2 regions of the Rudaeicoccus suwonensis genome follow, and region 2 is predicted to be linked to the other one. Evidence: riboswitches for the same ligand, from Rfam matches in the RefSeq annotation. Region 2 holds a riboswitch; the other holds the start of a gene.
What was found. A riboswitch is a leader RNA that binds a small molecule or an ion and turns the genes downstream of it on or off. The one in region 2 is predicted to bind ZMP and ZTP.
Positions count from the first base shown of each region.

Region 1 (4,414 bases), 130 kb from region 2:
GGAACGCGGTGTAGGCGATCGTGCTGACGACCGAGATCCGCGCGTGTGCACGCTTCGGATCGTCCGCCGCGGCACTCATGCCGATCGGGAAGCCCAGCGAGACACCGACGCCCCAGACGGCGACTCCGGCATACGCAAGCCACGTAGGTGCGAACACGACGACGAGGCAACCGGCGATCGCCATACCGAAGCAGACGCGCAGCGCGGGAACTCGGCCGAAGTGGTCGATGAGGGAGGTGCCGACGAGCCGCCCGCACGTCATGAACGACAGGAAGGTCGCGAACGCCAGAATCCCCGCCCACTTCGGCACATGGTGGCCCTCGACGAAGGCCACCGACATCCAGTCGTTGGCAGTGCCTTCGGTGAAGGCCGCGACCAGGGTGACCAGGCCGATCAACAACACGCGACGTTCGCGCCAGGCTCCCCAGTGCGAGCTGGTTTCTTCGGGTTCGTCTGCAGGAGAGTCAATTTCGTGGTCGTCCTCTATGGCGTTGAAGCCGCGCACGCACCAGATGGTGGTGGCGAGGATAAACGCCATTCCGATGAGCACGTGGGCAAGAATCGAGACGTGCGCCGCGGAAATCCCTGCGGCGATCAGGGCGGCGACGACGGTGCCTCCGCTGAAGGCAGCGTGAAAGCGCGGCATGATCGACTTGCCCAGGCCGCGCTCGACGACGGTGCCCTTGAGGTTCATCGCGACATCCCATGAGCCCATCCCGAATCCGGCGACGAACAGGCAGATCGCGGCCAGGGCCACATTGCCGAGGCTGACGCCGATGGCAGCCCCGGCATACCCGGCGGTGGTGGCGCAACTGGCGATCAGCACGGTCCGCAACGAGCCGAGCCGGCCGGCCACCCAGCCGGACAGGGGGAGCCCGGCGACGCTGCCGGCGGACCCGGACAGCAGGAAGAGGCCTAGGCCGGCAGCGGACAGGCCGAGCTGCGCCTTGACGTCCGGGATCCGGGACGCAAAGGTCGCGAACGACGCACCGTTGAGCGCAAAAACCGCAATGACCGCCCACATTGCCCGCTGCAGCGCAACGCTGCGCTGCACGTCGTCCGGCAGGGCACGGGCTGCTGTGCTCGAAGTGGTCATTGGGTTCCAACTCCTGGGTGGATCACGTGCGAGTGGTGCGGGATGTCATCGGTTGTCGTAAGGGATGCGCGTTGGCGCACAATGATTGTCGAATCGATTCGACGAATCGATTCGATAGTCTGCTACCCATGTCAGTGACAGGTCAAGCGGGACGCAACGGTCGAGCCACTTTGCGAGATGTCGCCGAGCTCGCCGGAGTGGCCACCTCGACGGCGTCACTGGTCTTCAGCGGCAACAAGCCGGTGGCTGCCGAAACCGCTGAACGTGTCCGTGCCGCAGCGCTCGACCTCGGGTATGCCGGGCCGCACCCGATGGCATCCTCGTTGCGAAACGGCCGCAGTGGCGTCATCGCGGCGGTCGTCGAGCGGCGAATCCTGCACGCGTTCCGCGATCCGTTCGTGGTGGCCGTGCTCGACGGGCTGGCGCAGGTGGTCGGAGAGCTCGGTTGCGGGCTGTTGTTGCTGCCGGACGTGAGCGAAGGTCATGGTGACCAGGCTCCGCAGCCGTCGCGGGTTGCGGCCGATGCGGTGGTCTTCCTGCTCTGCGGTGAGGAGCACAACGAGCTCGCGGACCAATTCCTCGCGCGTGGCATACCGGTCGTCGGCACGAGTTCGCCCACGGGCGACGAAGTCGTGCGGGTCGAGGTGCCCGAGCGGGCCGCAACCCGCGACGTCGCCCAACACCTGGCGGATCTGGGGCACACACGCGTCGCGCACGTGATGATGCCGTTGCGGTGGGGAAGCGGCCCCGGTCGGCGCACTGTCGGACAGGTGCGCGCGAGCGGCTTCCCTGATACGCGCGACCGCGCGCTCGGCGTGCTGGATGTCTTTGCCGATGCGGATCTCATCGAGGCTGCCGAGGCCGACTTCGCCTCCGGGCGAGCGGCGGCCGACGCGGCGCTGGATGCTCCGTCACCGCCGACCGCGATCATCGCCCAGAGCGACCTGCTCGCCGCCGGCGCAGTGCAGGCCGTGACACAGCGCGGGCTTCGTGTGCCGCAGGATGTCTCGGTCACCGGTTTCGACGGTGTCGCGTTGCCGTGGTTCGACCGCACGCTGACCACCATCGACCAGCGTCCGATGGCCAAGGGGCGCGCGCTCGGGGAGAAGGTGCGCGGGTTGCTCGAGGGGCAGCAGGTCGAGAGCTCCGTCTTCGAAGTCAGCCTGCGGATCGGCGACACCACCGGGCCTGCGCCAACGGAGACGATGCACGTCTGAGGTTGGCGCGCACTACTCGTCGTGGGAGATCCGATCCGGCTCGCGGGTCGTGTCCACCTCACCGGCTACGATCGTGGTGCACGACTGGCGCAGGTGGGTCACCACCGGGGAGTGCACCGCTCGAGATCGCATCGCCCGCCTGGGTGCCCTCATCACTGATGAGGAGTATGTCGAAATGCATTCGCAGGCAAGGCTTTTGGATGGAACCGCAGTGGCGCGCGAGGCGAATGCCACAACTGCGACGCGGGCTGCAGCGTTCGCCCAAAGAACTGGCAGGCGGCCGTTGCTCGCCACTGTGCTCATCGGCGACGACCCCGCGTCGCAGACCTATGTCGCGATGAAGCAACGGCAGTGCGAACGGCTCGGGATCGACTCCCGTCACGTCGCACTGGATGCCGCATGTGCCACGGTCGAGGCCGTTGCAGCAGTCGCTGCACTGTCGGCGGACGTGGTGGTCGACGGGATTCTCGTGCAGCACCCCGCGCCGCGCCAGATCGACGAACGCGCAGTTTGCGAAGCCATCGACCCGAGCAAGGACGTCGACGGTGTCACACTCGCGAGCTTCGCCGCGATGGCAATGGGAGACGACTGCTTTCGATCGTGCATCCCGCCGGAATCGTCGATCTGCTGGCGGCGTATGACATCCCGGTGGCCGGCCGCACTGCGTGTGTGGTCGGCCGTAGCGCGATCCTCGGCAAACCGGTGGCGATGTTGTTGTTGCAGCAGGACGCGACCGTGGCCATCTGTCATTCGCGCACGCCGGATCTGGCCGCAGAGGTCGGGCGGGCTGACATCGTGGTCGCTGCCGTCGGTCGTGCCGAGCTGATCAAGGGGGAGTGGATCAAGCCGGGTGCCGTCGTCGTCGACGCGGGCTACAACGAGGGAAATGTCGGCGACGTCGAATTCGCCACTGCAGCAACACGATCGGCATACATCACGCCGGTGCCTGGAGGTGTCGGGCCGATGACGATCGCCACGCTGATGTCGCAGACGGTCACCGCCGCGGAACGACGCGAATGACGATCACTGGAAGTCACGCGAGCGGGTGCGCACGTGGATGGTCAGGTGTTCGAGCTTGTCCGCCACCAGATTGACGACACCCTCCTTCGACCGTTCGAGTATGCCGCGCACCACCATCGCGGGCGCCGCTCTGGCGATGCGGCGGTGTCGATGCCAGACACCGCGGGACACGATGACGTTGAGGATCCCGGTTTCGTCTTCGAGGTTGAGGAAGGTGATGCCGCTGGCGGTCGCCGGCCGTTGCCGATGCGTCACAACCCCGGCGACATGGATCCGCCGGCCGGTCTCGAAGTGCAGCAACTGGGTGATCGGCAGCACTCCGCGGGCATCCATGTCGGCGCGACAGTGCTGCATGGGATGGTCGGCCGGGCTGATGCCGGTCGACTGCAGGTCGTGCGCCAGCAACTCGCCCAGGCTGAGTTCCGGCAGCAGCGGAGGCTGGTAGGGCACCCGCACCTCCAGCTGGCCGGAGCGGATCGATGCTGCCTCGGCTGACTGCCATAGCGCCGCGCGTCTGGAGCCGGCCATCGAGTCGAGCGCACCCGAGAGCGACAGCGCCTCCATCTGCTCGGTGGTCAGTTCCGTCCGGCGCGCCAGATCGGCGAGGTCGCGGTAGGGCCCACCGAGATTGCGTTGCTGCACGATGCGCTCGGCAGGTGCCGCGCCCAACGCGGTGATGTCGGCCAGGCCGAGGCGCACAGCGTGCTGCCAGTCGCGGCGATGCTCCTGCCAGTCCGGGGGTGCAGCTGCATCGAATTCGCCGATGTCCGTGTGTGCATGATCGTGCAAGCACTCGTCGCGGCCGCCTCGGCGGGCCAGTGCGTCGGCTGACTCGGGTTCGAGGTCGGCGTACACCGACGAGTGGACGATGTCGGGCGACAGTACGGTCACGCCGTGCCGGCGGGCATCGCCGGTGAGGGTCTGCGGGGAGTAGAAACCCATCGGCTGCGCACGCAGCAGGGCAGCCAGGAAGGCCGCCGGGTAGTGCAGTTTGAGCCACGAACTGGCATAGACCAGCACCGCGAAACTCAACGCGTGCGACTCGGCGAAACCGAAGTTCGCGAAGGCCTCGATCTTGTTG
Region 1 covers NZ_VIVQ01000001.1:672,893-677,306, forward strand. Annotated here, with positions in the region: gene BKA23_RS18090 (MFS transporter) at 1-715, opposite strand, end outside; partial or broken gene BKA23_RS18095 (MFS transporter) at 701-1,111, opposite strand; gene BKA23_RS03140 (LacI family DNA-binding transcriptional regulator) at 1,225-2,313, shown strand; ZMP/ZTP riboswitch at 2,384-2,465, shown strand; partial or broken gene BKA23_RS18205 (tetrahydrofolate dehydrogenase/cyclohydrolase catalytic domain-containing protein) at 2,489-2,845, shown strand; gene BKA23_RS17925 (Rossmann-fold NAD(P)-binding domain-containing protein) at 2,914-3,333, shown strand; gene BKA23_RS03150 (error-prone DNA polymerase) at 3,337-4,414, opposite strand, start outside.
Region 1: another riboswitch for ZMP and ZTP. It lies ahead of BKA23_RS18205 (tetrahydrofolate dehydrogenase/cyclohydrolase catalytic domain-containing protein); the one in region 2 lies ahead of purH (bifunctional phosphoribosylaminoimidazolecarboxamide formyltransferase/IMP cyclohydrolase).

Region 2 (4,414 bases):
CGGGAGTCGGACGTACGACGCCCCGAGACAACGAACGTGCGGTCGCCGGGGCCTGAGGATCAGTGCGCGAAATGCCGCGTGCCGGTGAAGTACATCGTCACGCCCGCAGCCTGTGCCGCATCGATGACCGACTGGTCACGTAGGGAACCACCAGGCGCCACAACGGCTTTCACACCTGCGTCGAGCAACACTTCAAGGCCGTCGGGGAACGGGAAGAAGGCGTCCGACGCGGCGACCGAGCCCTGCGCCCGTTCCGCGCCGGCACGCGACACTGCCAAGTGGCAGGCGTCGACACGATTGACCTGGCCCATCCCGACACCGACGGACGCACCGCCGGACGCCAACAGGATCGCGTTGGACTTCACTGCGCGGATGGCGCGCCAGGCGAACTGCAGATCGGTCAGTGTCTCGGCCGATGCCGGCTCACCCGACACCAGCCGCCAGTTCGCCGCGTCGTCGCCACCGGTGACCTCACCGGCCCCGTCGCGGACGACCGCGTCGACCTTGTCGCGCTGCTGCATGAGCATCCCGCCGGAGATCGGCCGGATCTCGACGGGGTCGCCTGCCACCTGGTCGGCAGGCAATTGCAGCAGCCGAATCGCCTTGCGGGCGCTGAGGATCTCGACGGCACCGTCGTCGAAAGCCGGCGCCACGACGACCTCGGTGAAGATGTCCTTGACCGTCTCGGCCATCTCGACCGTCACCGGCCGGTTGGTCGCGATCACGCCGCCGAAGGCCGACATCGAGTCGCACGCGTGTGCCTTGGCGTGGACGGAGGCGATGCTCTCGTCGGCTGCCCCGACCGCGATGCCGCACGGGTTGGCGTGCTTGATGATCGCGACGGTGGGCAGGTCGCCGTGGTCGTATGCCGCGCGCACGGCAGCGTCGGCGTCGACGTAGTTGTTGTACGACATCGCCTTGCCGAAAAGCTGCCGTGCAGACGCGATTCCGCCCCGCCAGTGCCGATAGAGAGCAGCCGCCTGGTGGGGGTTTTCGCCATACCGCAGCGTCTCGGCCTTGGTGAACGTCGCGCCCGACCACTGCGGGAATCCGGTGCCCTCGCTGGTGTCGACGTAGACATTGCCCATCCAGTTGGCCACGGCGCTGTCGTAGTCGGCCGTGTGCACGAATGCCTGCGCCGCCAGCAGTTTGCGCTGCTCCAGCGTGAAGCCTCCCGCGGCCACGGCGGCGAGCGCGTCGTCATACGTGCCGGGGGAAGTGACGATCGCAACGCTCGGGTGGTTCTTGGCCGCGGCACGCACCATCGACGGGCCGCCGATGTCGATCTGCTCGATGCACTCATCCGGAGTGGCGCCGGAGGCGACGGTCTCACGGAACGGGTAGAGGTTGCAGACGACCAACTCGAAGGCGGCCACGCCGAGGTCGTCCAGTTGCGAAAGGTGTTCCGGCTTGCGCGTGTCGGCGAGGATGCCGGCGTGCACGCGCGGGTGCAGCGTCTTGACACGCCCTTCGAGGCACTCGGGGAATCCGGTGAGCTCCTCGACCCGCACCACAGGTATGCCGAGCCCGTCGATGAGGGCGGCCGATCCGCCGGTGGAGACCAGTTCGACTCCGGCGTCGTGCAGACCGCGGGCCAGAGCTTCGAGACCGGTCTTGTCGTAGACCGAGATCAGGGCCCGTCGGATCGGGCGGCGGCCGTCTGCTGCTGATGGTGACATGACTCTCCCAGTAACGTTTTCGCGTTTCCAGTGAGCGCACCCAGGCGGGCGATGCGCTGCGGATGTCACTCCCCGGTGGTGTCCCACCTGCGCCAGTCGTGTGTCTACCAGGATAGCGGGCCCTATCGGCTTCACCGACCACGCGCGCGAAGTCCCGCGGCTGCCATACGATCCAGACCGGTGCGGGCAGCAACCTGGTAGCTGCTGCGGAGAGCGATCCGATGTGGTGCGAGCGGGAGATGTCCTGGCATGGATGACGGCAATCTGAGTGGCCTGCAGATGCCCCCGATCAGCACTGACCCCGTGATGGCGGTCGCGAGCTCCAAATGGGGCCTCACGGGCGCTCATCGGGAGCTGGGGTCCAACCAGGACTACAACCTGCGCATCACCACGACCGACGGCCCGGTGGTCGTCAAGATCGTCAACCCGGCCTGGGAACGCGACACGATCGACGCTCAGCACGAGGCCCTGGCTGTCATGGCTGCAGCAGGGATTCCGGCACCGGTGCCGGTGTTCCGGGCGGACGAGATCACCGTCGACGGACACGACCTGCTGGCGCACGTGATCACGTATGTCGACGGCGAACCGCTGCTGGGCAGAGCCGGATTCGGCACCGCCGAGTGCCGACTGCTCGGCGACATCGCGGGGCGGGTGGTCGATGCCCTTGCCGGATTCAACCACCCGGGCACTCAGCGGCGTTCTCAGTGGGACCTGCGGCTGGCAACCGAGGTCATCGACCAGCTGGCACCGCCGCTGCGGTCCACACTGGCCGATGCGACCGCCCGCCTGGAAGCGGTGCAGGATCAGCTGCCGTTGCAGGTGATCCACGGCGACGTCACCGACGACAACGTCGTGCTCACGCCGGACGGAGATGCCGCCGTCATCGACTTCGGTGACCTGAGCCTGAGCTGGCGCTGCGCCGAACTCGCCGTGACCGCCGCCGGCGTGCTGGGCAAGACCTCCGACGATGTGGCCGCCGTGCTGGCCGTCGTCGACGCCTTCGCCGGACGCGTGAACCTCACCGACGCCGAACTCACCGCGGTCTGGCCGCTGATCGTCCTGCGCACCGGGGTGCTCGTCGCGTGCAGCGACGACCTCACCGCCGACGGGACCAACTCGTATGCCGCCGTCCGCTCTGCCGGTGAGCGCCGATCGCTGCAGATCGCGCTCGCGCTCGACGCCGAGGAGATGACCTGGCTGATCCGCGGCACCGGTCAGCACCTGCGCAGGCTCGACCTCACGGGTGTCATCGAGTCCGTGACACCCGTCGACCTCGGTGTCACCAGTGAGCGCTGGGACGACGGCGCGTGGCTGACCCCCGACGCCTGGCACGACGGACTGCCTCTCTCGCGGAAAGCACCGGCATACAGCACGCGGTACGGGGAGTATCGCCTCGACCGGGCGCACCCACTCAGCGCGCAAGGCACCGCCGACGTCTTCGCGCTGGGCATCGAGGTGCTGCTGCCCACAGGCACGAAACTGCCCGAATTGCCCTCTGGTGTCACAGCATTCGGCTTGGACGCGAACAACACGGTCGTCGCTGACGCTGTGTGGCTGCAGGCGTGCACGTTGCCGGGCACCCCGCCACGGTTCGTCTCGGCCCACGCCGAGCATGTATGGCGCAACATCTGCCCCGACCCCTCCCCACTCGTGGGCACCGATGTCGCAGCACCCGCACCGCAGGCGGAAGCGATTCTGCAGCAACGTGATTCGCACTTCGCGGCGGTGCAGGAGCACTACTACGACGACCCGCCGCAGATCGAGCGCGGCTGGCGCGAATTCCTCATCGACACCCGCGCGAATGTCTACGTCGACGTGGTCAACAACGTCGCCACGACCGGCCACGCGCACCCGCACCTGACCCGCGCGGCGCAGCGGCAGTGGAGTCTGCTCAACACCAACAGCCGGTTCCACTACGCCGGCAGCGCTGCCCTCTCCCAGCGGCTGGCAGCCCTGGCGCCCGACGGACTCGATCAGGTCTTTCTGGTCAACAGCGGCAGCGAGGCGGTCGACCTCGCCCTGCGACTGGCGATGACCGCGACCGGTCGCGCACGGATGCTCGCCGCGCGTGAGGCATACCACGGGTGGACGATCGGCTCGGATGCCGTGACGAGTTCGCTCGGCGACAACCCGCGCGCGATGGAGTCGCGACCTGCCTGGGTGGAGCTGATGGACGCGCCCAACCAGATCCGCGGCACCCACCGCGGGCCGGATTCGGCTGCGGCATACCTGTCGGATCTGGACGATCAACTGGCGGCGATCGACACCGACCAGATCGCCGGGGTGATCCTCGAGCCGATCTTCGGCAACGGCGGCGGAGTGGCCCTGCCCGATGGTTATCTCGCCGGTGTGTACGAGCGGGTGCGCGCGCTCGGCGGTGTCTGCATCAGTGATGAGGTGCAGGTCGGATACGGCCGAACAGGGCACTATTTCTGGGGATTCGAGCAACAGAGCGTCGTGCCCGACATCATCACGGTCGCCAAATCGATGGGCAACGGCCAGCCGTTGGGTGCGGTCGTCACCACTGCCGCGATCGCAGAGGCGTTCGCGGCCGAGGGCAGTTTCTTCTCGTCCGCGGGCGGTTCGCCCGTGTCCTGCGCGATCGGTATGGCGGTGCTCGATGTCATGGAACGCGAGCAGTTGCAACACAATGCGCTCGTCGTCGGTGACCACTTCCGCACGGAACTACAGCGGCTCGCCGATCGTCACCAGGCCATCGGCGCCGTCCACGGGTT
Region 2 covers NZ_VIVQ01000001.1:801,044-805,457, reverse strand. Annotated here, with positions in the region: gene purH (bifunctional phosphoribosylaminoimidazolecarboxamide formyltransferase/IMP cyclohydrolase) at 60-1,679, opposite strand; ZMP/ZTP riboswitch at 1,711-1,789, opposite strand; gene BKA23_RS03710 (aminotransferase class III-fold pyridoxal phosphate-dependent enzyme) at 1,929-4,414, shown strand, end outside.